One region of the Marinobacter sp. bablab_jr008 genome, then DNA from elsewhere that is predicted to be linked to it. Evidence: riboswitches for the same ligand, from Rfam matches in the RefSeq annotation. Region 1 holds a riboswitch; the other holds the start of a gene.
The links. Region 1 has a riboswitch for thiamine pyrophosphate ahead of thiC (phosphomethylpyrimidine synthase ThiC). Riboswitches for the same ligand answer to the same signal wherever they lie in the genome.
Positions count from the first base shown of each region.

Region 2: another riboswitch for thiamine pyrophosphate. It lies ahead of thiB (thiamine ABC transporter substrate binding subunit); the one in region 1 lies ahead of thiC (phosphomethylpyrimidine synthase ThiC).

Region 1 is NZ_JACDWW010000061.1:8,839-24,534, forward strand. It holds gene metE (5-methyltetrahydropteroyltriglutamate--homocysteine S-methyltransferase) at 1-1,471, shown strand, start outside; gene JIF53_RS11520 (DUF2931 family protein) at 1,535-2,113, opposite strand; gene JIF53_RS11525 (T6SS phospholipase effector Tle1-like catalytic domain-containing protein) at 2,152-4,212, opposite strand; gene cpdA (3',5'-cyclic-AMP phosphodiesterase) at 4,326-5,132, opposite strand; gene JIF53_RS11535 (DUF1249 domain-containing protein) at 5,343-5,828, opposite strand; gene JIF53_RS11540 (NUDIX domain-containing protein) at 5,825-6,445, opposite strand; gene thiC (phosphomethylpyrimidine synthase ThiC) at 6,560-8,437, opposite strand; TPP riboswitch at 8,518-8,631, opposite strand; gene JIF53_RS11550 (TolC family outer membrane protein) at 8,769-10,172, shown strand; gene waaA (lipid IV(A) 3-deoxy-D-manno-octulosonic acid transferase) at 10,220-11,473, opposite strand; gene lpxL (LpxL/LpxP family Kdo(2)-lipid IV(A) lauroyl/palmitoleoyl acyltransferase) at 11,576-12,538, shown strand; gene JIF53_RS11565 (mitochondrial fission ELM1 family protein) at 12,543-13,508, shown strand; gene JIF53_RS11570 (glycosyltransferase family 4 protein) at 13,505-14,623, shown strand; gene JIF53_RS11575 (glycosyltransferase) at 14,620-15,633, shown strand; gene JIF53_RS11580 (SGNH/GDSL hydrolase family protein) at 15,611-15,696, opposite strand, start outside.
Region 2 is NZ_JACDWW010000075.1:69,688-85,383, reverse strand. It holds gene JIF53_RS15540 (hypothetical protein) at 1-550, opposite strand, end outside; gene JIF53_RS15535 (5'-nucleotidase) at 690-1,616, shown strand; gene JIF53_RS15530 (outer membrane beta-barrel protein) at 1,658-2,263, opposite strand; gene JIF53_RS15525 (opioid growth factor receptor-related protein) at 2,390-3,289, opposite strand; gene JIF53_RS15520 (AAA family ATPase) at 3,359-5,470, opposite strand; gene JIF53_RS15515 (hypothetical protein) at 5,529-6,185, opposite strand; gene JIF53_RS15510 (hypothetical protein) at 6,366-7,022, shown strand; gene JIF53_RS15505 (helix-turn-helix transcriptional regulator) at 7,123-8,118, opposite strand; tRNA gene JIF53_RS15500 (tRNA-Cys) at 8,452-8,525, opposite strand; tRNA gene JIF53_RS15495 (tRNA-Gly) at 8,583-8,658, opposite strand; gene JIF53_RS15490 (murein L,D-transpeptidase catalytic domain family protein) at 8,787-9,530, opposite strand; TPP riboswitch at 9,695-9,786, shown strand; gene thiB (thiamine ABC transporter substrate binding subunit) at 9,835-10,839, shown strand; gene JIF53_RS15480 (ABC transporter permease subunit) at 10,844-12,511, shown strand; gene JIF53_RS15475 (ATP-binding cassette domain-containing protein) at 12,504-13,118, shown strand; gene JIF53_RS15470 (ABC transporter permease) at 13,155-14,303, shown strand; gene JIF53_RS15465 (ABC transporter ATP-binding protein) at 14,307-15,101, shown strand; gene JIF53_RS15460 (MlaD family protein) at 15,101-15,696, shown strand, end outside.

The DNA of each region.
Region 1 (15,696 bases):
CGCCCCGGCTGAAGTCAGTCGCGTGGCGGACTGGCTACCTAGCCACAAGGTGCTTTCGCTCGGGGTGGTCAATGGTCGCAACATCTGGAAATCGGATCTGAACAGCACTCTGGGCTGGTTGGAGCCCCTGAACGAAAAACTGGGCCAACGTCTGTGGCTGGCACCGTCCTGCTCGCTCCTGCATGTCCCTGTCGACCTCTCCCGGGAACAGGAGCTTGATAGCGACATCCGCAACTGGCTGGCGTTTGCGGTTCAGAAACTCGACGAACTGCAGATTCTTGCCAGAGCACTGAACGAGGGCCGCAGCAGCGTGCGCGCCGAGCTGGCAGACAATCAATTGGCCATTGATAGCCGCCGAAACTCCCATCGCGTGACCAATCCGGAGGTTCGAAAGGCCGTTGCAGCCGCCACATCTGAGCTTGGCAATCGCCAGAGCCCCTACCCTCAGCGAATCGCCCGCCAGCGGGAGAGACTAAACCTGCCCGCCTTCCCGACCACGACTATCGGATCTTTCCCACAAACCCGCGAGATTCGACAGGCGCGGCTGCAATTCCGTAAGGGCGAGCTGAGCGAACAGGCTTACATCGAACAAATGCGAGCAGAAATTGTTCGCTGCGTGGAAGCGCAGGAAAAGCTCGGACTGGATGTTCTGGTACACGGCGAACCGGAACGTAACGACATGGTGGAATACTTTGGCGAGCAACTGGACGGCTATGCCTTCACGCGCTTCGGCTGGGTTCAGTCTTACGGTTCGCGCTGCGTGAAACCGCCGATTCTGTTTGGCGATATCCGCCGACCCCAGGCCATGACCGTGGAATGGATCCGCTATGCCCAGTCGCTGACGGACAAACCAGTGAAAGGGATGCTGACCGGCCCGGTGACGATTCTGAACTGGTCTTTCGTGCGGGATGATCAGCCTCGCAAGGATTCCTGCCTGCAACTGGCCCTGGCGATTCGCGAGGAGGTTCAGGATCTGGAACAAGCCGGCGTGAACATCATCCAGATCGACGAAGCCGCTCTGCGCGAGGGCCTGCCGCTGAGACAGTCGGACTGGGCAACGTATCTGGAGTGGGCGATCAACAGCTTCCGCATCGCCGCCAACGGCGTGGATGACAGCACCCAGATCCATACCCATATGTGCTACTCGGAGTTCAACGACATCATCGAAGCCATTGCCCGTATGGATGCCGATGTCATCACCATCGAGACCTCACGGTCAGACATGGAACTGCTGGATGCTTTCCGGAGCTTTGAATACCCCAACGACATTGGACCGGGCGTATACGACATTCATTCGCCCAACATTCCGGACAAGGAACACATCATCAACCTGATGACTCTGGCGGCTGAACGTATCCCCGCAGAACGGCTGTGGATTAACCCGGACTGCGGCCTGAAAACGCGGAAATGGGAAGAAGTGACGCCGGCACTGGAAACCATGGTGGCGGCAGCGAGGGAGCTCAGAAACTAGATTTTACAAACTGCAATCTGCGGGTGCGGCCAGGAAAACGCACCCGCAGATTTAGCGGTGCGACTACCACTTGTCGAGCTGCAGGCCATGCTCTTCCAGGTAATCGCCATGCTCTTCCAGATAAGATGCTGTGGCACTGGCAAAGTCATCGGGGTCACCATCAACCTCAGTGGCTGATACACGCATCACCTCCACTGCGTTACTTCGCTGGCTCATCATCCACATTACGACCTGGCCGCCGGGGGCCAGCCCAAGTACCAGTGAGCTCCGAGGCCTCAAGCCGGTTGTTCCGTCCGGATATGAGTGTGCGGCTGGCTTACGCATCTTGTCTTGAAGACCCTCCGGAACACGAATCAACGAGAAATAGAATTTTTGCTCTGCAAATGAAAACCAATGAAGGGCGATCAGGCTGGGGAAGGGAGACATTTCGCCACCGCCAACCCGGCGGGGGCCAAATTCCCCAATCCAGCAACAAGAAACTGAACCAACAGGGTACCACCAGCTCCTTTCACCAGGTTTTTCCAATTGCAGATGCACAACCCGCATCTGGTATTGCTTAGGTGCGGCGACACCAATGTATAGCGGAGACTCGTCTTTCGTCCAAGTGGAGCAGCCGGCAATAGCAAAGGCTAGTGCGAGCATTAATGCAATCCTTAGCAATCTACACATTACGAAATCTCTCAATTGTTGGGATGGATGGTTCGCTTTCCAGAGTCTGCCGGCGCATTTGGGCTAAAGTGTCGTCCGAGACGAAAAGTGGCTACGAGGCCCTTCACCATTGTTCGAAGGGGATTATAGTTCGCTGAATAGTGAGTATATCGCTGACGAATCAGTGCGCGCTGCTCTGTGCTTAGCGAAGGGCTGTCGGAACCGGAGGCAACCTGATCAAGAATTGTTTCAGCAATTGACTCCAAATCCTCTGGCAATTTTGCCCCGTCGCTACTATTGATATCACGGAATGGGACACCGGCTTCCTTTGCCAGTTCACACATTACTTTTAACGCTATAAGTGAATACTCTCCCCGAACCTCACGAATCATTCGCAACGCCAATTCAACCCGACCGTCAGGCGCCGGATGAGATGAGACTTTTTTGTAGATTCCCAAGTAGGAATCCGCCTCAGCGCCAAACCCAGCGGTCGCTGAGTCATATCTTTCGGACAATTGATCTGGTGAACTACGCTCTCCAACCCAGCCTTCTGAGACAATTGTCGACCTGAGTTCCTCCAGATTATCCCACTGCATAGTCTGTTCCGGCCAACGATGCCGACTGGTTGGAATCAAATGGTATGGGGTCAGGAGGACATCCTCGCGTTGCGCATCTGGATAACCTCCTCCGATATCTGAATGTACACCAGGCAAAGATATTTCACGGAATGCCTCTGGCAGACTCCCATCAGCATTACGTAGGCTATTCAGGGAAAAGTTTTTCCTGACTTCGTCGGCGGCAACAATATGCACAGCGCGCTCAACATGTGCCGGGTCGAGGGAGACCCTTACAGGTTCATTCAGACTATTGCCGGGCGCAAAATCCAGCAATAACGGATTCACGATAGCCGCAACCGTATCGAATAGCCCAACAAAGCGAATTTTTGTTTCTTCAGGCCAATCAATACCCTCTTTTCGAAATGCCTCACCCAGCGCCCCACTCTGCCCCTTCTGTATTTCGTATACGGCATGACGCGCGGATGCCGCTCCGCGACTAAATCCGAACAAATCAACCTTCAGAACTCTAATCTGTCCAGGAAGCTCCAGCTCACTAACTCGGTTCGCAGCATTGGCGAAAACATCGCGAACCTGACTAACTATACCCGTCTCACCCATTCCTGAAATCGATCCAACCAGCGAATCACCTTCGCCAGTTTTAGTACCAATTCCAGGTGCATAGACCCATAGCCGATGGATTACTCGATTCCCAGACTTATCTTTAGTTTCGGCATAATGAGTAGCCAGTTTCGCCACATTACTCGGCGCATTGCCATAACTCCCACCCATTGCCAGAGACAATCGATACTCACACTCCTCCAGGGAAATATCGCCGCGCTCAAAGGCCTCAACGCACTCGGTCGCCACGCGCTCCTCCAGTTCCCTGGAGTTTTCAGCATTGTTGAGGGTGCCATCAGTAAAGATGCCGATTTCGAGATGGATTTCCGGAGGTGCTTCGGTGGTGGAAGATTCGGTCGTCTTGGTCAATGAAGACACAGGCAAGACGTTATTCGAAAATAAACTGGCTGCGCCGCCGGGTTGAACGTCTTGCCGCAAAGCCTGCTCGCGCTGTTTAAGACGATACTCCATGGCGAAAGAGCCTGAAGGCAGGCTTCCCACACCCATACTGCCCTGAGCACTCAAATCTCCCGGAGTAATACCGTGCTGATTCAGAGCGTTTACTCCGGCGATGATTTCGGGATCGACTCCGGCCTCTGTCACTTGCCAACGACCCTCGCCTCTCTCCCCCTCACGCCAACGCACGACGGGTGAGGATGGTGCTCCATCAATACTGTCAAAAACCAGAAGAAGTCGCCCATCCCGTATTTCCCGGAGGACATTTTCGATATGCGTATTGCGCTGTTCCTTAAACGCACGTGCTCCCAGACCGTAAGTTGCCGGCCGTCCAAGCAGACGCTCAAGGTTCAGGTTGGGGTCGTTCTGAATAAAACTGCGGGCTTTCTCTAAGGCAAAGAAGGGCGATTCCAGCCCTGGCAGATCTGCAGCCTGCAGATCCTGAGGTTGTATGATTTTCATTGTGTGTCATCCGTTGACGGGTGCTGATCTTCCCTGTGAAATCCCCTTCACAGGGTTGTCATATTATCAAAGCCGTCAACGTAAACCGTGATCTGCCTTCAGTCAGGCCCGAATCAGTACCCGGTACTCTTCTCATCCAGGTCAAACTCGAAACTGTCCGCTCGGCGGACTTCCGTTTTGAAGCATCCCGAGGGGTCAAGTTCCAGCCAGCGATAGCCGGGGGCCAAAGGCTCCACGGCGAAGTCGCTGGAGCCTGTGGCGAACTGGATGCAGGTGGAGGGTGTGGCCAGCAGGCAAGCACCGTTGCGCTGCTGTTCAAGCTCTTGATGGATATGGCCCCACAGCACTACCCGAACCTGCGGATGCCGGTCAATCACCTGCCAGAAGGCCTCCCGGTTTTTGAGCCCGATTTTTTCCATCCAGTCTGAGCCGATATCCACCGGGTGGTGGTGCAGGCTAACCACAGCAGGCATCTCTGGTTGCTCGGACAAAGCCCTGTCGAGAAAACTCAGCTCATCGGCCGAAAGCTCTCCAAACACCTTGCTGTGTACCGAGGAATCGAGCATGACAAACTGCCAGCCGCCCTGGATCCATTGTTTCTGATCAGAGCCGGACTCCGCCGCAATGGAAGATAAGAGCGCGGAATCGTCATGATTGCCAGCAATCCAGAGCGAGGGGCAATCAAACGCCTTCAGTTGTTCAGCGAAATAGCGATACGCCTCCGGCGATGCATCCTGGGTGAGATCTCCGGTGGCAAGAATCAGGTCGGGCTGGCCGTGATTGCGAAGCACTTCGTCAATCACCGCCGCCAGGCTGTCACGGGTGTTGACTCCCAGCAAGGCGCCATCCGCAGACGCCATCAGGTGCGGATCGGTAAGCTGCAACACATTGAGTGGGCGCGCCGTTGTGGGTTTGGTCATGCCAGGCCTGTTCTGTTTTCTGCAAGCAGTTGATAATCCAGACAAGTGTACGATGGCTTAGTTCAGATTGATTGTTCACGAATGGAAGGTGGATCACATTCTGACCAGCGGCACGCTATATTTTGCAGTATTTGACAACCCTGCCACAGGTCCGACAACCGGCTTTATAGACTTTCGGCGAACTGAGAAACCGTTCAGAGATGAGGGTTTTCAATCGATGCCTTCGCCCGCAGACCAGGCTGCATGCTCCATCGGCAGGTGCCCGAAACGCAGGCAGTAGTCCAGCCAATCGGCCAGGAAGCCGTTCACCTGAACCTTTTCATCCGGGTGATGCATAAACCGGTTCGGATAGTCATTCACGGGCGCAATCTGTCGCTGCCGGTAGCAGCTGATTACTTCGGCCATCAGGGCGTCGTGGTATACGCGCACTGTCATCCGCGGGTTATTCAGCCACCGACCACTATTGTGAACTTGTTCCAGCAACAGGGTTTCGGTGAATCTGGCCGTCTGCAGTACTTCAATCCGCACCCGGCCCAGGTACTGGTTCTCCCGGTGCAGTTCGAACTCACATACGGGCTTGCCATCCACCTCAAGCTGGCGCAGCTTGCGCAGGCGCTGATAGTTGCCGTCGCAGAGTGCCCCCAACTGGCGCAGGTCCGGCACATACTGCCTGGGCCGTTTTACCCACTCCGTCATGCTTGCCACTCCCGCCGCAAACGCTCCCGGTTCAGTTGCAGCCACTGGATGGCAATAATCGCGGCGGCGTTATTGATGCGGCCATCAGCAATCATGGCAAAGCATTCATCCGCTGACACCACGTGGCTGAGAATGTCCTCGTGCTCATGTTCCATACCGAAAACACCACCAGCCTCGGCGGTGCTGATCTGACCGCAATACAGGTGGATCATTTCCGTGGTACCGCCTGGGGACACCAGGTAATCGCAGATCTTGTCCAGGCGACTGAAACTCAGCCCAGCCTCTTCCTGACCTTCTCGCTGGGCCACCTCTTCCGGACTCTCACCATCCTCGTTCATGCCAGCAACAAGTTCCAGTAACCAGGGGGACTGGTTACGGTGGAGCGCCCCCAAACGAAACTGCTCCAGAAGTACAACCTCGTCGCGCGCCGGGTCGTATGGAAGCACGCAGGTGGCATCACCCCGGATAAACAGTTCCCGGGTAAAGACGGGCATGTCGCGACCATCGAAGCGCGGATGCGTCAGCCAGAGTTTGTCCATTCGGAAGAAGCCCTGGAACACGGTTTCACGTTTTTCGACTTTGACGTCGCTGGCGTTGAACTGGAATGGTTTTGGCATTACTTCACCCGGTTGCGCATTCGGCCTTGAACGATAGCCGGAGCCACGGCGGGGTGCAAGTTAACACCCCGCCAGGCTCGGATTCACGCCATCATGGAACCAAGTGAATGCGGGTCAGATCTTGTCGTAGATCTTGCTGCCCGATTCCACAAACTCCCGTGATTTCGCCTGCATACCGGCATCAATCGCCGACACCTCATCGATACCGTGCTCTGCCGCGTAATCCCGGACCTCCTGGGAGATTTTCATGGAGCAGAACTTGGGGCCACACATGGAGCAGAAATGCGCCACCTTGGCCGATTCCTTGGGAAGGGTTTCGTCGTGGTAGGCGCGGGCGGTGTCCGGGTCCAGGCCGAGGTTGAACTGGTCTTCCCAGCGGAACTCGAAGCGGGCCTTGGACAGCGCGTTGTCGCGGATCTGGGCGCCTGGGTGGCCTTTGGCGAGATCGGCAGCGTGGGCGGCGATTTTGTAGGTGATGATGCCGGTTTTTACGTCGTCTTTGTTGGGCAGGCCCAGATGCTCTTTCGGGGTGACGTAGCAGAGCATGGCGCAGCCATACCAGCCGATCATCGCCGCGCCGATGCCGGAGGTGATGTGGTCATAGCCCGGGGCAATATCCGTGGTCAACGGGCCGAGGGTGTAGAACGGCGCCTCGTCGCAGCATTCCAGCTGCTTATCCATGTTTTCTTTGATCAGGTGCATGGGCACGTGGCCGGGGCCTTCGATCATGCACTGGACGTCGTGTTTCCAGGCAATTTTGGTCAGCTCACCCAGGGTTTCCAGTTCGCCGAACTGGGCTGCGTCGTTGGCGTCGGCGATGGAGCCGGGGCGCAGGCCGTCGCCAAGGCTGAAAGAGACATCGTAGGCTTTCATGATTTCGCAGATGTCTTCGAAATGCTCATACAGGAAGCTTTCTTTGTGGTGCGCCAGGCACCACTTGGCCATGATGGAACCACCCCGGGAAACGATGCCGGTGGTGCGTTTGGCGGTGAGGGGCACGTGGTGTAAACGAACACCCGCGTGGATGGTGAAGTAATCCACGCCTTGCTCGGCTTGTTCGACCAGGGTGTCCCGGAAGATTTCCCAGGTCAGGTCTTCCGCAACGCCGCCCACCTTTTCCAGCGCCTGATAGATAGGCACGGTGCCGATGGGAACCGGGGAGTTGCGGATGATCCATTCGCGGGTTTCGTGGATGTTCTTGCCGGTAGACAGGTCCATCACCGTATCGGAACCCCAGCGGATCCCCCAGGTCAGTTTTTCTACTTCGTCTTCGATGGACGAGGTCACCGCCGAGTTGCCGATGTTGCCGTTGATTTTCACCAAAAAGTTGCGACCGATGATCATCGGCTCGGTTTCCGGGTGGTTGATGTTGGCGGGAATGATGGCTCGGCCGCGGGCCACTTCGTCCCGAACAAACTCGGGAGTGATTTCAGGCGGCAGGTTAGCACCGAAGGACTGGCCGGGGTGCTGGTCCGCCAGCAAGCCGTTGGCCCGGGCTTCCTGCAGTTTCATGTTTTCCCGGATGGCAACGTATTCCATCTCCGGTGTAATGATGCCCTGGCGAGCATAGTGCATCTGGGATACGTTTCGTCCGGGCTTGGCGCGCAGTGGCTTTCGCTCGTCCATAAACCGAAGGGGATCAAGCTGAGGGTCTTTCATGCGGCGGCGGGTGAATTCGGAGGTGTAGCCGTCCAGTTGCTCTACATCGCCCCGTTCGGCAATCCAGGCGGCACGAACCGGCGGCAAGCCCTTACGCAGATCAATAGTGGCTTCCGGGTCTGTGTAGGGCCCGGAGGTGTCGTACACCACCACTGGCGGGTTCTTTTCGCCACCCATTTCAGTGGGGGTGTCGCCCACGGTAATTTCCCGCATTGGCACCCGCAGATCAGGTCGGCTACCCTGCACGTATATTTTTCGTGAGCTTGGTAATGGTTTGATTGCTGCGGAGTCTACTTTTGCGGAGTCGCTGAGGTATGCTGGTAAGTCCGTCATGAAATGCTCCCGGTTGCTCTTGTGGTATCGGGTCGCGTATGACGGAGTTGCGACAAATAGCCCTACAGGCATGGTGTCGCGGTTCATCTGGCCTTAATCCCTACGCCGGTATTATCCGGATCAGGTCGCGGGTTCTGCGTTGCAATCTCAGCCGATCGCCAGTTTATGGCGAATCAGCACCCCGTCAAGACGCGATTCTGAATTGGTTTGCCCACAAAATACGTGGACTTAGCAAGTCTAGAGACGGGAACGATTATTGTCCATAATGGTCAACCAATACCTTTGGGTCATTGCCGGGCAGATTCCCGGAGTCAGTATTTCAGGAGAACCAATGAAAAAACGTTTACTTCCAGGATTGATCACCCTGCTCGCAGCCCAGCCTGCGCTTGCTCTGGATCTGATGGAAACCTACGAGAAAGCCCTGTCTTATGACTCCGGCATTGCCTCTGCCATGGCACAGTTCCAGGCACAGCAGGCAACCAGCGATGTCAGCAAGAGCGCCCTGCTGCCCAAAATCTCGGCGGTTGGGTCAGCAAGCTACACACGTTTCGAGCCCAGGAATATACCCGGGGGGGCAAACGCCGATGAGCTGACGCGGCAACTCTTCTCGGGAGACAGTTATCGAACCTACCGCTACGGCGTCGAGCTGACCCAGCCACTGTTCCGGGCTCAAGACTGGTTCAGCTACGAAGCCAGCCAATTCCAGGCCGAGGCGGCCGAGGCCCAGTACAACCTGGCCCAGCAACAACTGATTCTGGATGTGGCAACCGCCTACTTCGATGTCCTGCGCGCCAAGGACACCGTCACAACCGCAAAAGCGACTGAAACGGCCATCCAGCGCCAGTACGAACAGGCCCGGGAACGGTTTGACGTGGGGCTCATTGCCGTCACCGAAGTCTATGAAGCGCGTGCCAGCTACGACGATGCCAGGAGCCAGCGCATCGCCGCCGACAACGACCTGAATGTGGCCAGGGAACAACTGGCCCGGTTAACCGGAGAATATCCGGACGCCATGGAAAATCTCAGGCAGAATTTTCCGCTCGGGCGCCCGGAGCCCATGGATCCGACTTCGTGGGAAGCAACCGCGGTGGAGCAAAACTGGTCTATTCAGGCGGCCCTGAGGCAACTCAATGCCAGCGAAGCCAGCCTGAAAGCGGCAAAGTCCGGTCATTTGCCAACCCTTGAGCTGAGCGCCTCCTACCAGGAAACCAGTCTGGAGAACGCCCTTTTTACCCAGCAGGAGCGCAGCCAGTCCGTTGCCTCACTGTCACTGACCATCCCGCTCTACACGGGCGGCGGCACCCAGGCCGGCGCCCGGGAACAGCGTTCGCTGGTCACCGCCGCCGAACAGGACCTGAATACGGTGCGCCGGGATGTACAGGTGAACACCCGCAGCCTGTTCCTGACCGTGAACAACAACGTGGAGACAGCCTCTGCCCTTGAGCAAACCATCATCTCCCGCCGCAGTGCACTGGATGCAACCCGCGCCGGCTATGATGTAGGTACCCGGAACATTGTGGAAGTGCTGGATGCAGAACGTGCGTACTACGTGGCGCTGCGGGATTACGCCAACGCCCGCTATGACTACGTGATCAACACCCTGCAACTGAAGCAGGCGGCAGGCACCCTGAGCCCGCAGGATCTGATTGACCTGAACAACTGGCTCAGCGAAGGCGCACGGGGCATTGAAGCCCTGGCCGAAGAAGGAAAGACACTGGACGATCCGGTGCAGTAAGTCGGGCAGCTTGCAGAATATTCCGGGTGCCAGTGCGGCACCCGGAGTTACAACCGCTCCGTAATACCCTCCACGACCTTATCCAGCGCACCCCGGTTCTTGTTGACCACCGCCAGAGCCCGCTCACCGTATGCCTTCAGCGCCTCCGGGTCGTCTATCAGTGAACAGATCGCCCGCGCCAGCTCATCCGCATTTTCGACCAGCTGGACACCCTGATCATCCAGTAAGCGCTGATAGATTGTCTCGAAATTAAACACATGAGTGCCGGAGAATACCGGAATGCCCCAGGCCGCAGGCTCCAGCGGATTGTGCCCTCCCCGCTCGATCAGTGAGCCGCCCACGAAGGCGAGGTCACTGGCTCCGTAAAGCATCATCAGCTCTCCCATGGTGTCGCCAAGATACACCTCCGCACCAGCGGGAGATGCTCCTGTTGACCGGCGAACCACGGAAAAGCCCTCGCCTTGAGCCATCTCAGCTACCGAATCAAACCGCTCCGGATGCCGGGGCACAATGATGAGTAAGGCATCGGCGTGCTGAGCCAGAATCTGGCGATGAGCCGCCAGCAATTGCTCGTCTTCTCCGGTGTGGGTGCTGCCGGCAATCCAAACGGGGCGCTCACCCAGGGATTTTCGGAAGCTGACAGAGGCCGCACGGACATCATCAGGAATATCCGCATCGAATTTTACGCTGCCGGTGACCTCAACATTACCCGGAGCCACTCCGATGCGGCGAAACCGCTCTGCGTCTTTTTCGGCTTGCGCAGCCACCCAGCTGATGCTTTTGATAATAGGTGCTGCCACGCCCCGAACCCGTTCATACCCCCGGGCAGATCGTTCAGACAGACGGGCATTGATCAGAAAAACAGGCACATGACGGTGTCGGCACTGGCGAATCATATTGGGCCAGATTTCCGTTTCCATGATCACCAGGATGCGGGGGTTAACCCGATTCAGGAAGCGCCGAATAGCCCCGGGCGTGTCGTAAGGGGCGTAGGCATAGGCTACCCTGTCACCAAACATCTTCCGGGCCTGGGCCAGCCCGGTATCAGTCATGGCAGTCATCAGGATGGTCGCACCCAGGTTACGGGCCAGCAGGCGCCGGACCATGGGGCCGGCGGCAATGGTTTCACCCACGGAAACTGCGTGAACCCAGATAACCGGCCCGTGCATCTCGGGCACCAGTCCCAGCCGGTGCTGCCAGTTCTGCCTCAAGGCCGGCGCCTTGCGGCCCTGCCACCAGAGCCGGACAAGGATAAACGGCAGGGCGAGCCGGATCAGCAGGGAATAGATAAACTGGAACACGCAGGACTCCCGGCAAAACAGTGCGTTATCATAGGGATAAATTTGTTGTGGACGGGCATCTTGCCCCCCGGTAAAACGTTTGTCGATGCAGGATTCACGATTTTGAAAAAGAAGTACCGCAAACTCCCCAGAAACACCGATTACTCAGCTTACCGCCATCCCCGCTGGTGGCCAACCTGGCTGGGCATTGCGGTGATGTGGCTGGCTGCGCAGTTACCTATCCGCTTTCAATGGTGGCTGGGAAAGATGATCGGCCTGGTTGCCTGGAAACTGGCGAAGAGCCGGCGACATATTACCGAAACCAACATCCGGCTGTGTTTTCCTGAGCTGAACAAGCACCAACAGGACGCACTGGTGCGCAATGCCTTTATCGCCAACGGTATTGGTGTGATGGAACTGGGCATTGCCTGGTTCCGAAACCCGGCCAAACTTACCGGCATCACGCAGGTGCATGGTGTGGAGCATCTTGAGAAGGCACTGGAAGGCGGCCACGGCGTGCTGCTTCTGGGCGGCCATTACAGCACGCTGGACCTGGGGGGCAGCCTGGTTACCGAGTTTATTGAAGCGGACGTGATGCAGCGGGACCACAACAACCCGCTGATGAACGCGGTGATGACCCGTGCCCGGGGCCGGCGCTATGGCACGGTGCTGGGCGCCAAGGACCTGCGCGGCTTGTTCAAGTGCCTGAAGCAGAATCACGCGGTGTGGTACGCCACCGACCAGGATTACGGCCGCAAAGACATCGTTTTTGCCCCTTTCTTCGGCATTCCGGCCGGCAGCATTACCGCCACGTCCCGGATTGTGGAGCGCAGCAAATGCAAGGTAGTGCCGTTCAGCCACTTCCGCCGCGAAGACAAACCGGGCTACGACATCTATTTCCAGCCGGCGCTGGAAAATTTCCCGACCGGCGATGACCTGCAAGATGCTACACGCATCAACGCCATTATCGAACAGGAAATCCGCAAGGCGCCGGATCAGTACCTTTGGATGCACCGCCGCTTCAAAACCCGGCCGGACAAAGACGACCCCGGCTTCTACGGCCGCAAACGCAAGAAAAAAGGCTAGTCCCTTGGAAGACGATGCGCAGGCGCCGGTCATCTGGCTGATTACCGACAACAAACCCGGCCACCGCAGCCAGTTGCGAGGCCTTGCCGGGCGTTTGCGCGCACTAACGGGCGCAAAGCTGTATTGGTTAAACGCTGCGGATTACACCGTGCCGCTCTGGCGGGCTTTGCTCGGGCTGGCTCCCACTATGGACAAGGCCTTGCCCCAACCTGACCTGATTGTTGCGGCGGGTTCCGGCACTCACCGGCTGCTACTGGCCCTGCGCCGGTACCGCAAGGCAAAAACACTGGTACTGATGAAACCAGCCTTTCCCCTTAACTGGGTAGATGGCGCCATCATTCCCGCCCACGACGACGTAAAACCTTCAAAAACCGTGCTGAACACGGAGGGCGTCATCAATGCAATCACGCCGCTGTCCGAACTGACCGGCAAGCCGAACGCACTCATACTCGTCGGTGGTCCCTCGGAGCACTTTGACTGGAACAACGACACAATCACCTCGCAGATCAGCGACCTGATTGCCCGATACCCCCGGTGGCACTGGACCATCAGCGATTCCCGCCGCACACCGGAGGCTCTTTACCGGAGACTGACGGAACTTCAAAACGAAAACATCTTGGTTGTTCACCACAGCCAGACCTACGACGACTGGCTGAAACACCAGCTGGAAACCTCCCGGGCTGTCTGGGTAACGCCAGACAGCATGTCCATGGTGTGTGAAGCCGCCACCTCTGGCGTTCCTACCGGCATTTTCGACCTGCCCCCCCAGGCGGGTAGCCGGGTGGTTAATGGCATTAGCCGTTTAGCCAGGCTCGGGCTGGTCGCCCACTGGAGCGACCATGCCAGTGTAATGGCAGAACACCAGCCACAACACCCGAGGCTATGGGAAGCCGATAGGGCAGCGCGCTGGATCATCGAGCGCTTTCCCCGCCTTCTCCAGTCCGGACAAAACAAGGAGCAACGACCGTGAAAATACTGCAGGCCTTACCCGCCTTGTACAGCGGCGGCGTGGAACGTGGCACCGTAGAGTTTGCGGCAGAACTGGTCAAACGTGGCCATCAGTCATTCGTGGTCTCCAACGGTGGACCAATGGCCGAACAGGTTCGCGGCCAGGGCTCGACTCATATCCACATGCCAATTCACCGTAAAACACCCGCCTCGTTCGGGCAGGTTTTACCAATGCGCAAACTGCTGCAAGAGCTCAAGCCGGATATTGTGCACGTGCGCTCAAGGATGCCCGCATGGATTATCCACCTGGCCCTGAAAACACTACCGCAACATGAGCGCCCAGCCATTGTCTCCACCTTTCACGGTATGTATTCCGTAAACCCCTACAGCGCCATCATGGCCAGGGCAGACCAGGTGATAGCGGTTTCCAATTGTGTCCGGGACTACGTACTGGAAAACTTTCCTGTTCCGGAAAACAAACTGACAGTAATCCAGCGCGGCGTAGACATTGACGCCTTCCGCAACCGCGCCATCAACGACCAGTGGCTTGATATCCTGCTATCGCGGTTTCCACAACTGGCTGGCAAGAAGATCATCATGATGCCCGGCCGGATTTCCCGCTGGAAAGGCCAGCTGCATTTCATGGAAGCCATGGCCAGAATCGTACGCCAACGGCCGGATTGTCACGGCATCATCGTTGGCGGCGCAGAGCCCGGTAAGGAAAGATTTCTGCAAGAGCTGGAAAAAGAACGCAGCCGCCTGGGCCTGACCGACAAGGTCACCTTCCTGGGGCAGCGCAATGACATGACCAACCTGTACCTGCTGGCCGATGTGGTGTGCCATATGTCCACCAAGCCTGAGCCGTTCGGGCGGACAGTAACCGAAGCCCTGGCGTCCGGCACACCGGTGGTGGCTTACAACCGGGGTGGCGCCGCAGAAACCCTGCAGGCCTGTTTCCGCGAGGGACTGGTTACGCCGGATGATACAGGGGCTTTCGCCAGTGCGGTGCTGGGCCTGCTGGATAAGCCCCGGCCGGAGATTGAGTTGCCGGAGCGGTTTTTGTTGCGGGCGCAGACGGAGGCCACGCTCGCCATCTATCAAAAACTGATGGCAGCGCGGCAGGATCTCACCCCGTGAATATTCTGATGCTGATGCTCTCGGACAATCCAGATACCGGCGGCATGGAAAAACACGCCCGTGAACTCTCCAGCGAACTGGCACGACTGGGGCACACGGTGACGTTGGCGGCTGCATCACAGCATCTCTCGGACCTTGAACCAGCGGTAAAAACGCGAGCATTGGATACAGGTGGCTCACGCAACTCTCCCTTTTTACTGCTCACCGTCCTTCGTCTAATCAGAGCCAACGGTTTCGATGTTATTCATGCACAGGGCACGAAAGCGGCCTTCGTTCTTCAGCGGCTGACACCTTTTACGAGAAGCCTGATGCGAGTAGCGACCATTCACGGCTTCAAGTCGCGCTACCCTAAAGCCGCTGCGTTTCACCAACTGATCGCCGTCAGTCAGGCCCTTGCAACGGACATCGCCCAACCGGGCGTTACGGTCATCTACAATGGCGTATCGGTTATTCCTCAGGCGCCAGCCCTGCTTCCCAAGGAAACAGAACGGCCGGTTTGGCTGGCCGTGGGCAGATTGGTGTCGGTCAAAGGCTTCGACTTTCTCATCAGAACCTTTCAGTATTGCCCGGGAACCCTGCTCATAGCGGGTGACGGGCCTGAGCGGCAGCGACTTGCGGATCTCATCAGCTCAACCCATCAGTCTGAGACGGTGAAGTTGCTTGGCTTCCGCTCAGACGTTCCCGCACTGATGGCTGCGGCAGATGGGGTGGTGATCAGCTCTGAAAGAGAAGGGTTTTCTTATGTGTGTGCAGAAGCGCTCTTGCTCGGTAAGCCCGTCATTTCAACCGACGTACCGATAGCCAACGAAATCTTGCCTGAAAAACACATCTTTCGTGGTGAAGACCCAAAGCGGTTTGCTGCTTATCTAAGCCAAGACACTTCAACATTGGTCGCCGAGCAGGCAGAAGCACAAGCATTTGCTGCTGATCAACTATCGCTTTCCAGCATGGCTAGCCAAACGCTGAATGTCTATCAGAGAGCTATCGCTAACCTTGTTTCAATACACTAATAATCTTCGCCGCAATCCGTTCATGCCCTGCGGCTGTCAGGTGAGTACCGTCCTCCATGAGAG
Region 2 (15,696 bases), on a different contig from region 1:
CACCATGCAGGTTAAAAAGGTAGGCTGCGTTCTTTTCGTAATAAAACCAATACTGCTTGATCTTACCCCAGATGCCAAGTTCTCCCCCCGTTTCAGCAACATGCGCCCGAATGCGACTCTGGGCCTCACCTAATTGATCAGTTAATGAATAGCGCCAGAACCCTTCAACAAACTGCAGATAACGCTGGTGGTCGCAAGCTGCCAAAGCGAATAACGGTTGGCTTTTTCGCATAAAATCAGTGTCTATCCAGATATAAGGCTTGAAAGCTCGCCGTTCCTGCTCCAAACGGGTAATGAGTTTTGCAATACGCTGTTCAACCACTAGCTTCTCCATACCGACTGCTCGACAAAGGGCTCCGAGGAAATCTTTGCTGCTGTACTTGAAGTCGAATCCGCCCCCACCGAGACCAAAGTTAGGGCATTCCAACACTCGTTGGAGGCGCTTTCGATTCGCAGCGGTAGGTCGCACGTAGCCCATTGTTTTGAGAATGTCGTTATGTGACTTTGCGGCCACCCGGATAATCAGATCCGTTTTAAAGTTGTTGATCACGTTATGCCCTCCCTCATTGTCTGTTAACTCTAACGCGACCATGCGACAAATTCGGTCGCTCTGATGAGATGCGGGGGCTATGGTAAATTGCGTGTCTTAGGTTGCCGGAAAAGATCAACGGAGACTCAAAGGTTCAACTATGCCCTACCCGATTGAAGACAAGCTGGTTATAGCCGTTGCGTCCAGCGCTCTGTTCGATCTGTCTGATTCAGACCATGTTTTCAGAATGCAGGGCGAAAAGGCCTACCGGAAATACCAGGAAGCAAATCTGGACTCTCCGCTGGAGAAAGGCGTTGCGTTCCCTTTTGTCCGGCGCTTTTTGGCGATTAACCAACGGTTTCCGGATAAATCCCCTGTTGAGGTGGTTTTGCTATCCCGCAACTCCGCGATTACCGGCAAGCGAGTGTTCCGCTCGATCAACCACCACGGCCTGGATATAACCCGCGCCGCCTTTCTGGAGGGTAAGTCGCCCTACCCCTACATTCCCGCATTCAACGCTTCGCTGTTCTTGTCAGCTAACGAGAATGACGTTCTACAGGCTATCGACTACGGACACCCTGCCGGCACAGTATTGCCAAGCCAGGTGGTGGACGATGAAGGCGATACAGAGCTGAGGATTGCTTTCGACTTCGACGGTGTGATTGCGGATGATGCATCGGAAAAGGTCTATAAATCTGGCTCTCTGGAAGAGTTCCAAGAACACGAAACCTCCCGTTCCCACATTCCGCACAGCCCGGGCCCTTTGGCTGACCTATTCCGAAAGCTCTCTCATCTCCAAAAGCTGGAAGATAAAGCGGTAGAGGCAGCCCCTGATTATCAGCGTATTCTCAGAACCGGCATTGTCACCGCCCGCAATGCCCCTTCCCACGAGCGGGTGATCACGACTCTGGAGCACTGGGGCGTAGATGCCAATGAGGTGTTCTTCCTGGGTGGTATGAAGAAGGACAGGATACTGAGTGTGCTAAAGCCGCATATGTTCTTTGATGATCAGCGATCCCACCTGGAATCTGAGGCGGGCAATGTGCCGATGGTACATATTCCGTTTGGGGTGGCTAATGTGGGCTGATTCAGGTGCGCACGCCTTGGCGCACCTGAATTGAGAGGGTCTCAGAACCGGAATTCGGGGCCAACGGAGAATACGTTGATATCCGCTTCGCCGGTCTCGTCTTCATCGCCAACATTCAGCAGCAGATCCCAGTCTGCGCGCAAACGCAGCTGCTCGGAAACCTGGTAGCTCATGCCAAGGCCCGTTCGAAACGCAACGCCGCTATCATCGTCGCTTTCTGAAATGGACAGAAAGCCGTTGCTTGCCTCAACCTCATAGTTAAGACGCCACACCATCAAGCCGGCTTTGCTGAACACCTTGAACGGGCCTGATTCAGGCAGACCGAGCTGGAGTGTTGTGTCGACAAAATGGCCATTGATAGCGGCAGCAACAGCGACACCACTGATGAAGCCCGAGGCTTCAACATCATCGATGTAGCGATAACCCACTTCGAGATTGACGAAATCAGTGAGCTCTGTACCACCATGAATCCGGAAGGAGACAGCGTCGTCATCACAGGACACTTCGATACCATCACACAAATCATCTACCGTTGCCTGGCCCGCCGTGACACCAAAATAGCCGGTTCGGTCACTGGCTGCATACGCCGGTGCGGACATTGCAATGGCGAGTAATGGCAGAGCAGCAAGTAATTTGTTGGATTTCATTTCGACTTCCTCGTACTAATCTTCAAATGTCGATGGTAAGCGGGCTATCGGCCGCGGAAAAAATATCATATTCCTGGAAAGCGACATATAGGATCGTGTTACACAAACCTATTCGAGTTCTCAAGGTTACTTGGTTGCGCTGCGCCAATAGCCGATGGAGGTTTCGTTTACATACCCTTGGGTCAGCCCAAGGGTTATGAACGCCGCCTGAACCGCCCTCGCCAACTCAGGCTGATGGCAGTAGTGCAGGCTCCGGATGATGCGGGTAATGCGAAGGTGATTATGGCCCCCCGCTTTCAACCAGATATGGTCCCTGGGGTTCAATCCCGGCAGGGCCTCTATCACACCATTCCGGCGCACGAGACCGTAGAAAGCAAGCATTCGATCCAGCGCTTTTGTCTGTTGCTGCCTTAGATCGGTATCGCGTTTGAAAACGTCGCAGTCTTCTTGGGTTAGTACCGGTGCCATCGGATTGGCTCGACTGGCTTCCGGAATGGGAAACAGCCACTGCACGAAATCGTGGGTGTACTCCAGCCAGAAGTCATCAAAGGCGAGGATTTCATCGATCGTTCGGCCCTGGTGGTCCCGGCCCTCGCCTCGCATGAATTGAATCAGGCGACTCTCCTCCGGCTTGGTAGTTTCGGCGATACTGATGAGGTTGTGTTCAGACCAGAGTTCCGCCGATGTCTCATCAAAACAGACCAGCCAATAGCGATTATTTTCGCTGGTGAAGCCTCCGAATTCGGATAATGGCTGCTCGAGTACTAGGGGCTCTGTCACGTCGAAATATTGGGCATTCCCCAGCACTCGACGCTGCACTTTCCGGGCATCTGGATTGTCATTCGGCAATGCCCTAAGTTGTTCAGAGAGCGCGTCCCAGCGCCCTTGGGAGTATAAAAGAATGGCAGGCCAGTCCGGTGATGCAGTTGCTACCAACTTGCCTGTCATTAGGCGATTCAACTCTGGCGACAGAACTGCAAGCTCTGCCTTGTTCAGCGTCGCCGCTTTCTGCCAGTTAATGGTCATTGAGTTTACCGGGTAGGCGCAGCCGACTTTCCAGGCTGGTTTTGGCGTTCTAATCACTTACGCTCTCCTCTACTGGACAAAGCCGATGGGCTGGCTGAGCAGGCCCTCAGTTTGCTGGCGCTGCTCCTCTTTCAGGGCATCGAGCAATCGGCCTGTACGTGGCCGGAATCCTCGCAGCCGAAGGTTCTGAACGGTAGCTCGCATAACGCCCGGTGTGAGATGGTCCAGTTCGGCCAGCTCTGACGGTGTCAGGTTGTTGGTCTTGTCCGAGTCCACAACGCAGGCTGCAAGTATGGCCTTCACCTGCTCCGGGGTCAGGTAGCCAAATTCCACTTTCATCTGGAAGCGGCGAAGGATGGCTTTGTCAAAACTGTCGAATCGATTGGTGGTAGCGAGGAAAACGCCTTCGAAGCGCTCCAGGCGAACCATGAATTCGTTGACAGCACTGATCTCCCAGCTGCGGTGTGCGATATTCCGGCTATAGAGAAAGGTGTCTGCTTCATCCAGCAGCAACACCGCACCGCTACGCTCTGCTTTGTCAAACATCTCGGCAATGTTCTTTTCAGTCTGGCCGACGTACATGCCCAGCAGATCACTGCCGGATTGCAGCATAAAGGGTTTGTTCAGGCGCTTGGCAAGTTCCTGGGCATAAGCGGTTTTACCGGCACCGGGCGGGCCATACAGGCAGATTCGGGCGCCGCCTTCCTCACGAACGAAACGCTCTACGTTCCAAAGTGTCGGTTTGGTGTTGATCCACTCGGCCCGGAATTCGGGAAAATCGGACTTCTGAGCTTTGGGCAGAATACGGCCCGGCATCCTCTCCCCCATCACTTCCAGCCGCTGCCGGACCATGGTCTCCAGGCGATGCTGGTTACGCATAACCTGGCGTTGCGGAAGATAGCGGCCTACCTCGGCCAGATTTCTCGCGAGAGCGGGCGTCATCCAGGGTTTCCTGGCTACTTCCGATACCCAGGCCGGAGCAACGGGTAACTCAGAAAGCGTTTGTTTCAGCTTATCGGCTTGGCGATCACTACCTGTGCCCTCGATCTCAACAATGAAATCAAACCTCCGCAGAAAAGCAGGGTCGACGGCACTGATGTTGTTGCTGATCCAGATCACCGGGGCGCGATTCTCCTCCAGCATCTGGTTGAACCAGCCTTTGGCGAGCTGATCGGATTTGCGGAAAGCGTCTTCCATTTCATCGAACAGCAGAACGGCGCCTAGCCGATCTTCCAGAAACATCTGCGCCATCTTGGCAGCGTCCAGGCGAACACGGCCGGTCATGGCGCCAGAGTGGCTGTCTTTGGTGGGTACTTCATACAGCGGCGCACTCAGCTTTTCCGCAAGGGCCCTGGCCAATTGGGTTTTCCCGGTGCCGGGCTTGCCGTAGAGCAGAATGTTTTTGCCACGAGATTTGTTATTCAGAGCATCCTGCAGGTAATCCAGCATCAGCTGAAGATCAGGAACACCCCTGAAATCGGCGATGGAATGCAGTGCCGCTGGTCCTGGCGGGCAGATGTGCTTGAACAGCATCTGTTCGATGTCTTCTGTGGCGCCTGCCTCACATTGCTCAGAGGTGGCCACCACCAGCTGACTCAGGAGCGGCCCGGCCTCTACCAGATCCCAGATATCGCTGTTCTGGTTCGGTTCCTCCAACAGGCGAATTTGGCAAAGCATGGCGTCCTGATCTAACGCCGCCGCAATGGTTCTCCCGGATTCTCGCATCGCCCTGGCCAGAGCACTAACCGAGTTTCCAAATTCATTAATCTCCAGATCCCGCATGACATCCTTAGCCTTCGGGTGTTTGAGGAGAAGGATGGCGAAGATCAACAGTTTGACCTCAACCACGCTCGGCTTCAGCAGCTTGATCAGGTTGGCCAACAGAGGCTCAAAGGACAGTTCCGGCTTGCCTTTCAGGCTTCGGGTGAGCTGTTGCTCACGTTTGCGCACTGCCTCCAGAAAGACGGGGGCGCTTACCTCACCATCATCTCTTGTCGGCAGCTTCAGCCCAAGGAAAACGTCCGACTCTTCCATGCCAACGAGACGGAATTCCTTTTTATACCCGGTGATGAGGAACAACCGACAGAGGTAGATTTGCAGTAGCTTCAGGTCGTCTTTGGATGAGGATGCAGGATAGTCCGGCTCGTGGGCTTCATTGATGAGTTCTTTCCATAACAGCATAGCGGGCCTCCAGAGGATCTACGTGCATTCTGAAGGCCGAAGGCGACACGCTGTGTCGCTAACCTAATCTGGTTTTGAGCCATTCAGTGACGTCGTGCTTGTCAATTGGGGAGTATCGGCTGAGATGGGGCAGGCCGGCGACGTATGTTGGCCGACCATTTATTTGGCAGGAAAATCCTTTGATCCTCCAGCTACCATGTCCGGCGGGCAGCTCTTCTTGGCTCCCCCCAAATCTTGAATGCAAATACTCGTATGGCGATACCTGGGAATTACCAAAAGCCAAAATCAAATTTGGCTTTATTATGTCCATAATTGCCTCATGAACCGGCCAACAGATATCAGCCAGCTCATAACCGATATCCTTCACCGTTCTACTCTGCAGAAAGATCAAATTACTTGCACAAACCTCACGTGTCTCCAAACCGAGCTCAGTAAGCAACCAGTCTATTCTCCGCTGCAAGGGCGCCTCACCACTATCCCACGAGCCACTGCCATTACACCAACATTCATCAATATAGGCGTTCTCAGTGTGTGACAGCATGGTGTCCAAGCTATTCGCCAGTGAGCTCCCATTACTACCTCCCGGATTGAATCCTAAGAGGTAAACTTTGCCTGGCTTCAATGTTTCATGGCTACTGTAGAGTACCCCGCCAGGTTCATGGAGGTAATCACTGAGTAATTTCTCAGCCAGCTTTGGAATGTCTTCTTTGTTCATACAGACTCCTCATTTCTTCGAATTATTTTCAGTCACTGTTTGCGACAGACTAAAAAATTACCTCATGTGCAAACAACAGGATTTGGTAGCCGTTAAGCGCTGCATCACACTTCGAAGCACTCTTGAATTTCATGTACAGATAAAAGAGCATATGATTTCTTTTATTCTGCCGGGGCCAATATGTCGAACTGTCTTGTTTCAATTTCAGACCAAGCCTTTTTCACGATAGTGACTGCTGCATTGGAGGCCTATGCCATTGATCACGGAGACCCAGATTCTGAAGAAGAGTCAAAGCACCTTGAAACTTTCGGTAACCTCTGGGGCTATCGAAGCAAATCGGGGCTAGGTGAAGAGGTTTTTCGGATTGCGATGGCCGACGTGTCAACAGCAGCTCACAGAGGAAAGGGTTTTGTAATTGACAAAGAAGAGAGCTACGAAGCCAAAGCAGATTTCGTATCCGTCTTCTACCCGGAACTGACATTTTTAGGGGACTATCACAGTCACCCCTACACTACGCCTGCAGATGGCGTAAATACTGAACTCGATCTTGAGCGACACTCGCTCTATCAATTCTCCAACGCCGATTTCAGTTCCGTGAAGTACCAACAGGACAGTGGACGCGATTATCGTGTTGGGCTCGTTGCCACTGTCTTTGAGCGGAAGGAAGGCATTCCGAGAACAAGCAAACACATGGACGGTGCAAGCTGTATCAGATTCCAATATCAAGACGTGACTATCTGGATCAAGGCCTACGTTTGGGCCGGCGACGATTACCGTCGGAAATCAGATAAAATGGTGCACCTTATCTGCCCAAACCTGGGATTCAATGCCAGTTAAATATTCAGAAAGACGTCGCGGAGCTTCTCAGCCCGCGGCTCGTTCTCAGCAAAGCATTTCGAGCAAATAACTGCCATCCACTTCTCGAGTTGCTCAGCCTTTAAGATTTAATTCGAAACAAACAGCGCTCGAGCGTTGAGGTTACTTCCTGTTTTAGCCATTCAGGCTCCAGAATATCGCAATGAATCGCCTGCGCCGTCAGCCACCACCGCAAATCCTGGGTGTCGCCCACAGTAACGGCAATCTCGAACGTTGAGTCGTCAATCTCATTGGTGATTTGGTCAAATCCCAAAGGTGATTCAATCAGATGGTTCAAAGCCGGTTTGTCACAACGTAACTTCAGGTAAACCGGTTCATTGGACTTGAGAATCCCCATGGCGCCCGAACGGATGTACAAATCCAGGTCGAAATCCTCTGGTCTATCCGATGGTTCTTCTATCAACTCACCTGTGGTGGCTCGATGCAGAACCAGTTGGCGCGTGCTTTCCCTGCCCTCGATGGTGCCAATCAGATACACATTCGGATCCCGGAAAATCAGTCCAAACGGGTGTACCACGATCTCCTCAGGCTCGGCCCATTTACGAGCCTGGTAGGTCAGCTTGCACTTGTACTCTCGTAACAGGGCTTCGGTAACGGTTTCCAGAACATCCGCATCAATAGCCGGCCGTTCACCACCCAACCCGCGGTTGATGACACGCACTCTGTTTGGCCACTGACCCAGAGGATTCTTTTCCCGGAGCAAGGTGCGATGGGCTTCGTCGAAATGGGGCTTCAGGTGAGATAGCGCCCGTGGTGGCAGCATGGGTGACAGGTAGGCTCTGGCCAACTCAAACGTTAACGCGGCAGGTAGGTCGAGTGCCGGGATAATATCAATCGTTGCATTACGATCGAAAGACCACCGGTACGGTCGGGATTCCTCATCCACGATTAACGGAAAGTCCAGACTCAGTTTCTCCAAATCCCGCTGTATTGATCGCATGGTGACCCGGAAACCATGATCATCAAGGCGCTCTGCAAGTTCACTAGTGGTGATGGTCTTCGGGAAACGAGGCACCATTCTGAGCATGGTGAGGTAACGAACCGCGGTGTTGGACATTGGGGGTTCTCTGTCAGATTGGTAGTTTCAAGCGACTGACTGTTCGTAACGCGTCACCTTAATCAATCTCAAAGAATCAAACCAGCTTTGCGCCTGCTCGCAATCCTTGACATGGGCGACATAGTATTTCAAACAGCGCGCTCTATCAGTCAGATTCGGCTGAGAAAACAAGCATCGCAGTTCGTCAGGAAGTTGAGTATCTGGAGGGATGAATGCGAGGTTTCAGCGTTACGGATAGGCCGGTTTCGAGCCTCGAGAAACTTTCGGAGAACTTCCTGAGTGCAGAATAAAACTATTCTGATCGCTGAAATTCGTTTGAAACACTGGGAAAAATGGAGGCGCGGGTCGGAATCGAACCGGCGTACACGGAGTTGCAGTCCGCTGCATAACCACTCTGCCACCGCGCCGGGGAAGCCTGGATTCTGGCTTTTGCTCTCAGGAGGCATTGAGAGACTTGGAGAAATTGGAGCGGGAAACGAGATTCGAACTCGCGACCCCAACCTTGGCAAGGTTGTGCTCTACCAACTGAGCTATTCCCGCTCTAATGTTTCCGAGGCATTGCCTCGTCAACGGCTGCGTATTCTACGGATTCCGCCTTCGCCGTCAACACCTTTTTTTCAACTTTCTGTTTTTACTGAAAATCTGCACAAAGTTTAGCCAGCAACGATTTAGGATCGATCTCCAACCACCGCTGTGGTACTTCGCGCACCGGCCAGCTGCCCGGCGGAATCGCAGTTCAGGTAACTGGAGGACTGGAGCCACTCCTGATCGGGGTAGTATTTAAACACCAGCTGTCCGCCCTTGAGCTCGTCTACCACGGTTTTGATGATTTGATTGTCTACCGCCGGACAGCCATGACTACGGCCGATTCTGCCGTACTTTGTTACCCAGCTGTCCTGAACGTAGTCTGCACCATGGATAACAATTGCCCGCTGACGAGCCAGGTCGTTGAAACCCGGTTCCAATCCATCAAGGCGCAACGAATAGCCATGGGAACCCCGATAGGATTCGGCGGCTTTGAACAGGCCGATACTGGACTTGTGACTGCCCTCGATATTGGAAAATGCGGTTGCCTCAGCATTACCAGAGTTTTTACCGTGAGCCACGAGGTCACGAAGGATTAATTCTCCTTCGTTCAGATCAAACAACCATAGCCTTTCTTTGGAGGACGGCAAAGAGAAGTCGATCACCGCCAGCCGCTCTGGCATGGCCGTGCCATTGCTGATGGCGCAACGGGTTGCCTTGAGTGCAGCTTCGAGAACCTGTGGGCTGAGCTTGGGAGCCGCGGAAGCCAAACGTCCAAACATCTCCTCGTTCGCGGTTTGGGCGTGGCCTGCGGCCGACAACCCAAGGGTAAAAAGCGCGCCTGCAACCAGGGCAGAAATCTTTCGTCGTTTGTGATGCTTTGGCATCAAACTTACCTCTCAACCAGATAGAAGCTGCATAAATCCGCAGATCAAAAAATGCCCCATTCTATCAATAAAAAATGAGACACCCGTCATCGCCGTACAAAAAATAAACAAGCAGTAATCAAACATACGAATTCCGGGGTGTGGCTCCGGCGTGATAGCATTGACTCAACTCAACGGGGTGCCTGGAAGGGCTGAGACCATACCCGCGGAACCTGACCCGGTTAATACCGGCGTAGGGATTGAGTCACCACCTTTCGTGGTGTTCGCGGCATGGCACCCCCGCTACTGAACAAGGTGCCCATGTATGATTTCACGCTTGATTCCCGCGTTGTTCGCCGTGTCGCTGCCGCTGATGGTTGCCGCCGATGAACCGACCGTCCTGAATGTGTATACCCATCCCTCCTTTGCCGCCGAATGGGGCCCGGGGCCCGCAGTTAAAGAGGCGTTTGAAGCCCAATGCGGCTGCTCCCTGAACTACACGGTATTGGACAGCGGCGGAGACATTCTGCAAAGGCTCCGGCTGGAAGGAAGCTCCACCCCGGCAGATGTGGTTCTGGGGCTGGATACCGGCACCATGGAGACCGCTCGGCAAACCGGCCTTCTGGGCCGCCACGGCCAATCACTGGAACGCCTGGCATTGCCTGTTAACTGGGACGACGACACTTTCGTGCCCTACGACTGGGGCTATTTTGCCTTTGTCTACGATACAGAGCAGTTGTCGGAACCGCCCTCAAGCCTTGAAGAACTGGTCAACGCGCCAGACGATCTCAAGATCATCATTCAGGATCCGCGCACCAGCACACCGGGACTCGGCCTGTTGCTCTGGATGCATGCCGTCTATGGTGATGAAGCGCCAGCAAAGTGGCAGCAGCTCAGCGACAAGATTCTCGCAACCACCCAAAGCTGGAGTGACGGTTATTTCTCGCTATTCATGAATGGCGAAGCGCCTATGATCCTCTCTTACAGCACTTCTCCTGCGTATCACATGGCTATCGACAAAACTGACCGTTATCAGGCGGCCCGTTTCAATGAAGGACATTACCTGCAGGTGGAAGTCGCCGCCCTGGTGGAAAGCTCCGATAACAAGACACTTGCCAGAGAGTTTCTGGACTTCATGCTGACCGCGGACTTCCAGCGTCATCTTCCACTGAAGAATGTGATGTATCCGGCGGTTGATCTTGGCGATGAATTGCCAGACGTTTTCGACAAGCTGATTACACCATCCGAAGCCCTGTATATAGACCCCGCGAAAGTTGCCACCATTCGCCGACAGTTGGTGAACGACTGGCTTGATGCACTGACCGACTGATGTGATGCCAACACACGCGAGTGCCGCCCCCTTCAGCCATCCTGGCTGGCAAATCTGGCCCGGCCTGTTACTCGGCACCGGGCTATTGCTGCTCGTGGCACTTGGCTTGGGGAGCATACTACAGGAGGCCGGAGAGCTGGATCCGGGGCGCACGCTGGCAAGTTCCTATTTCCAGAGCGTGGTCCGATTTACCCTTTGGCAGGCCTTTTTATCTGTCCTGTTAAGCCTGGCGCTGGCGCTCCCGGTAGCGACCGCCCTCGCCCGCTACAGAGGCTTCCCTGGTCGCACATTGATTCTGCGGCTGATGGAGTTGAGTCTGGTCTTACCCACTATCGTGGCAGTCTCAGGCATCATAGCGGTGTTTGGTCGGCAGGGCTGGTTAACCGGTCTGCTCAATACTTGGCTTCCTGGAAATGGTTGGAATCTTTATGGGCTGACCGGCATTCTGCTCGCCCACGTGTTCTTCAATGCGCCACTGGCGGCCCGAATCCTGTTGCAGGCTCTGGATTCCATACCCGCGCCACGAATGAGAACAGCTTCTCAGCTTGGGCTCGGCGGCTGGTGGCTGTGGCGTGCGGTACACTGGCCCGCCATCAAACCGGTACTGCCCGGCGTGGCGGCACTGGTGTTCACGCTGTGCTTCACCAGTTTTGCCATCATCATGACGCTGGGCGGAGGGCCAGGAACAACGACCCTGGAAGTCGCCATCTACCAGGCCCTGCGCTTTGAATTCGATTTCGCCCGTGCCGCGCTGTTTGCCATTCTGCAGCTGTTGATCTGTGGCAGCCTCTGGTGGCTGGTTTTCAGGAAGCGTCTGGACACAGCTGTACTGCCAAACCGCCGGTTATCACGTCCGGTCCCTCTGTTTGCACGGCCCTGGCAAGGGTTTTCAGCGGGTCTGCTCCTGGCGATTTTCACGGCCTTTCTGGTCGCGCCACTGCTGGCTATTATCCTGCGCGGTTTGCCGGCGTTATGGCCAACGGCGGAGACTACTTCTATTTACCAGCAGCTCTTGCCGGCCACCGCCCGCAGCCTGTTCATCGCCCTTCCAGCCGGGCTGGGCTCGGTGCTCGTTGCCTTGCTAACTCTGGCAGCCGCCAACCGGGCTGGTCGGCGCTGGCTGGCCATAGTGCCAGCCGTCACCGGCTATCTCCCCTTAATCGTTCCGCCTCTGGTACTGGGGACCGGACTTTTTATTCTGTTAAGGCCGCAATTGGGGAATACCATGCAGGGCTGGTTCCTGGTGGGCCTGATCAACGGGCTGATGGCCGTGCCGTTTGTGCTACAGATACTGCGCGGACCTCTCGCAAGCCTAGACTCCGGATCACTCAAACAGGCAGACCAACTGGGCATCCTGGGCTGGTATCGATGGCGATGGCTGTATTGGCCGTATCTGCGCCGTCCAGTTGCTCTGGCCCTGGCGTATGGTGTGGCATTATCTCTGGGTGACTTCGGTGTTATCGCCCTGTTCGGCAGTCCCGGCAAACCCACTCTCCCCGTTTTGCTATATCAGCAACTGGGTAGTTACCGCTTAGGGGAGGCCGCAGGTACCGGACTCTGGCTGTTGGGGTTACTGATACTGATTTTTGTATCGCTCTCCCGTGTTCCCGGCATTAAGTCCAGAACAACTTCCGCTGCGAGCCAACCACTGCCGGAGCCTGAACATGCTTGAGATCAAAGATCTGGCCTTCGAGTATGGCCCTGACGGCCATCTCTGGCGATTCGATTTTTCCGTGCCTGCTGGTGAATGTCTGGCCATCCAGGGCCCGAGCGGTTCCGGCAAATCAACCCTGCTCAGTCTGGTTGCAGGTTTTCTCCCGCCAGCCAGCGGCCGGATTCTCTGGCAGGACAAGCCGATCCACTTGCTAAAACCCTGGCAGCGCCCGGTCACGAGCGTGTTCCAGGAACACAACCTGTTCGAGCACCTGGATGTCTTTACCAATATTGGCCTTGGCATTCACCCCGGTCTCAAGCTGGATGAATCTCAACGCCACGCCATTGAAACCGGGCTGGAACGCACCGGGTTAGCAGGTTTCGGTCCCAGAATGCCTGGCGAGCTTTCCGGTGGCCAACGCCAGCGCGTTGCCTTGCTGCGAGCCATCCTGCGGCGCCAACCATTGCTCTTGCTGGATGAGCCGATGACTGGCCTGGACACCGAGACCCGGAAGATTCTGTACGCCATGCTGCTGGAAGAGAAAGCCCGGGGCATCACCATGCTACTGGCCAGTCACGATGAAGAAGAACGCAGAATACTGGCAGACAGCCACTGGAATCTTTAAGCTTTCAGAGAACTCAAACAGGGACTCCGTGACTCCGTGGCAAATGAACCAGGCCTATCTCAGCCACTTGGCGCCCACACTCCTGGTAACGCCGAATTCGGTGGCCATACGCTGAAGTTTTCCGGCGACTGGACTCTGTCCCACTATTCCGTCCTGAATCGGCAAACAACTGCCCTGAAACCTCGCGCAGCCGCCTGCAACCCGGATTTTTCCGGCCTGGGCCGCCTGGACACCGCCGGCGCCTCGTTGATGGTCAAATTGCTTGGCAGCGACGCTCTGATCAGCGCTCTGGAACGAGCCGAATTACCGGATGAACAGCGTGCCCTGATACAGGCGGTTGCTGAAGCCATGAACCAGCCGTCGGCGGCGGTCGCAACCGTTAACCCGGTCGTGGCGTTCCTGGCGGAGATCGGAAAGAAGGTGACCACGCTGGGGCAGCTGGTCTGGTTGCTGGCCGGGTTTATTGGCCAGACGCTGGGCACCCTGTTCTACATCCTGCCCCGGCCTACTCGCTGGCGTATAACACCCTTTGTGGCGGCACTACAGGACACCGGCCTGAACGCCCTGCCCATTGTTGCCCTGCTTACCTTTCTGGTTGGCGCCGTGGTTGCGTTTCTTGGCGCGACAGTTCTTGAAGACTTTGGCGCAACCATTTACACCGTGGATCTGGTGGCGTTCTCGTTCCTGCGGGAGTTCGGCGTGCTTCTGGCCGCCATCCTGCTGGCCGGCCGCACCGCCAGTGCATTCACCGCACAGATTGGCGCCATGAAGGTCAATGAAGAACTCGACGCCATTCGCACCCTGGGGCTTAATCCGGTGGAACTGTTGGTGGTTCCCCGGGTATTGGCGATGATGTTCAGCCTCCCCATTCTCACCTTTATCGGCATGATCTCCGGGATGGTTGGCGGGGCCATGGTTTGCGCTCTGGCACTGGACATTCCACCCAGCCAGTTCATTGCCATTGTCGAACGGGATATCGCCCTGAAGCACTTCCTGGTCGGCCTTGGCAAGGCGCCGGTGTTCGCATTTCTGATCGCCGTCATTGGTTGCCTGGAAGGCTTCAAAGTGGCCGGCAGTGCTCAGTCTGTCGGGGAACACACCACCTCCAGCGTGGTGCAGTCTATCTTTATGGTGATACTGCTGGATTCCGTGGCAGCGCTGTTTTTCATGGAAATGGGTTGGTAAAGCATGGCGGATCATCCGGTCATACAGGTACGCGCACTCGACAACCGGTTCGGCAGCCACATCGTTCATGAGAAACTCGATCTGGATCTGTATCCCCGGGAGATTCTGGGTGTGGTCGGCGGTTCCGGCACCGGCAAGTCCGTTCTTTTGCGCAGTATAGTTGGCCTGAATCCACCGTCCGGCGGGCATATCACCGTTTTTGGTGAAGATTTGACGGAATTATCCGCCACCGAACGATCTCGCTATGAGCAACGTTTCGGGGTTCTGTTTCAGGGCGGTGCCTTGTTCACCTCACTGAACCTTGAGCAGAACATCGCGCTGCCGCTGATTGAACACGCCCGGCTGTCGCGGGCCGAAGCGGAGGAACTGGCCCGAATGAAACTGGCATTGACCGGCCTGCCACCAGAAGCCGCCACGAAATACCCGGCCGAACTCTCCGGCGGTATGGTCAAGCGGGCGGCCCTGGCCCGGGCGCTGGCGCTGGACCCGGAAATCCTGTTTCTGGATGAACCAACCGCCGGTCTGGACCCGATCGGCGCTGCCGCCTTTGATGAGCTGATTGTCACCCTTCGCAACGCACTGGGCCTGACGGTATTTCTTGTTACCCACGATCTGGATACCCTGTACACCACCTGTGACCGTGTTGCGGTTCTGTCTCAACGCAGGGTGCTGGTTGCCGATACTCTGGAAAAGGTGGCACAAACCGACGATCGCTGGATTCAGGACTACTTCCATGGCCCCCGTGGCCGCGCGGCGATTACAGCCCACAACAGGCTAACCAAACAGGAGCCCGGTTAATGGAGCCCAAGGCCCATCACGTTATCATCGGATTCTTCACGCTTGCGGCAGTCAGCGCTGCCTTGCTGTTTGCCCTGTGGCTTGGAAAATCATCTACCGACACCAACTGGGCCTATTACCGGATCGGGTTTGATCACCCGGTTGGCGGGCTGGCCAAGGGTAACCCGGTCCTCTATACCGGCGTCCCGGTGGGCGACGTGCTGGATCTTACCCTGGCGCCGGACAACCCCGCCCATGTGCGGGTACTGGTGAGGGTGAACCAGGATATTCCGGTACGGGAGAACACCCGCGCGGGCCTGGTCCTGGCCAACATAACCGGCAGCATGAGCATACAGTTTACCGGAGGCACACCAGACAGCCCCATTCTGGAAGGCCACAAAGACAATCCACCGCTGATAGCCGCCGAGCCTTCGGCCTTCAGTAACCTGCTGACCAACGGCGAGGCCATGCTCGGTAAAGCCGAACAGTTGCTGGAGAGTGCCAACCAGCTGATGTCCGAGAACAACCTGAGTAACATTGCCGAGATTCTTGAAAACACCCGCCAGGCCAGTGAATCCCTGCTGGCCAGTCGGGACGAGCTGGAAGCGCTGATGGC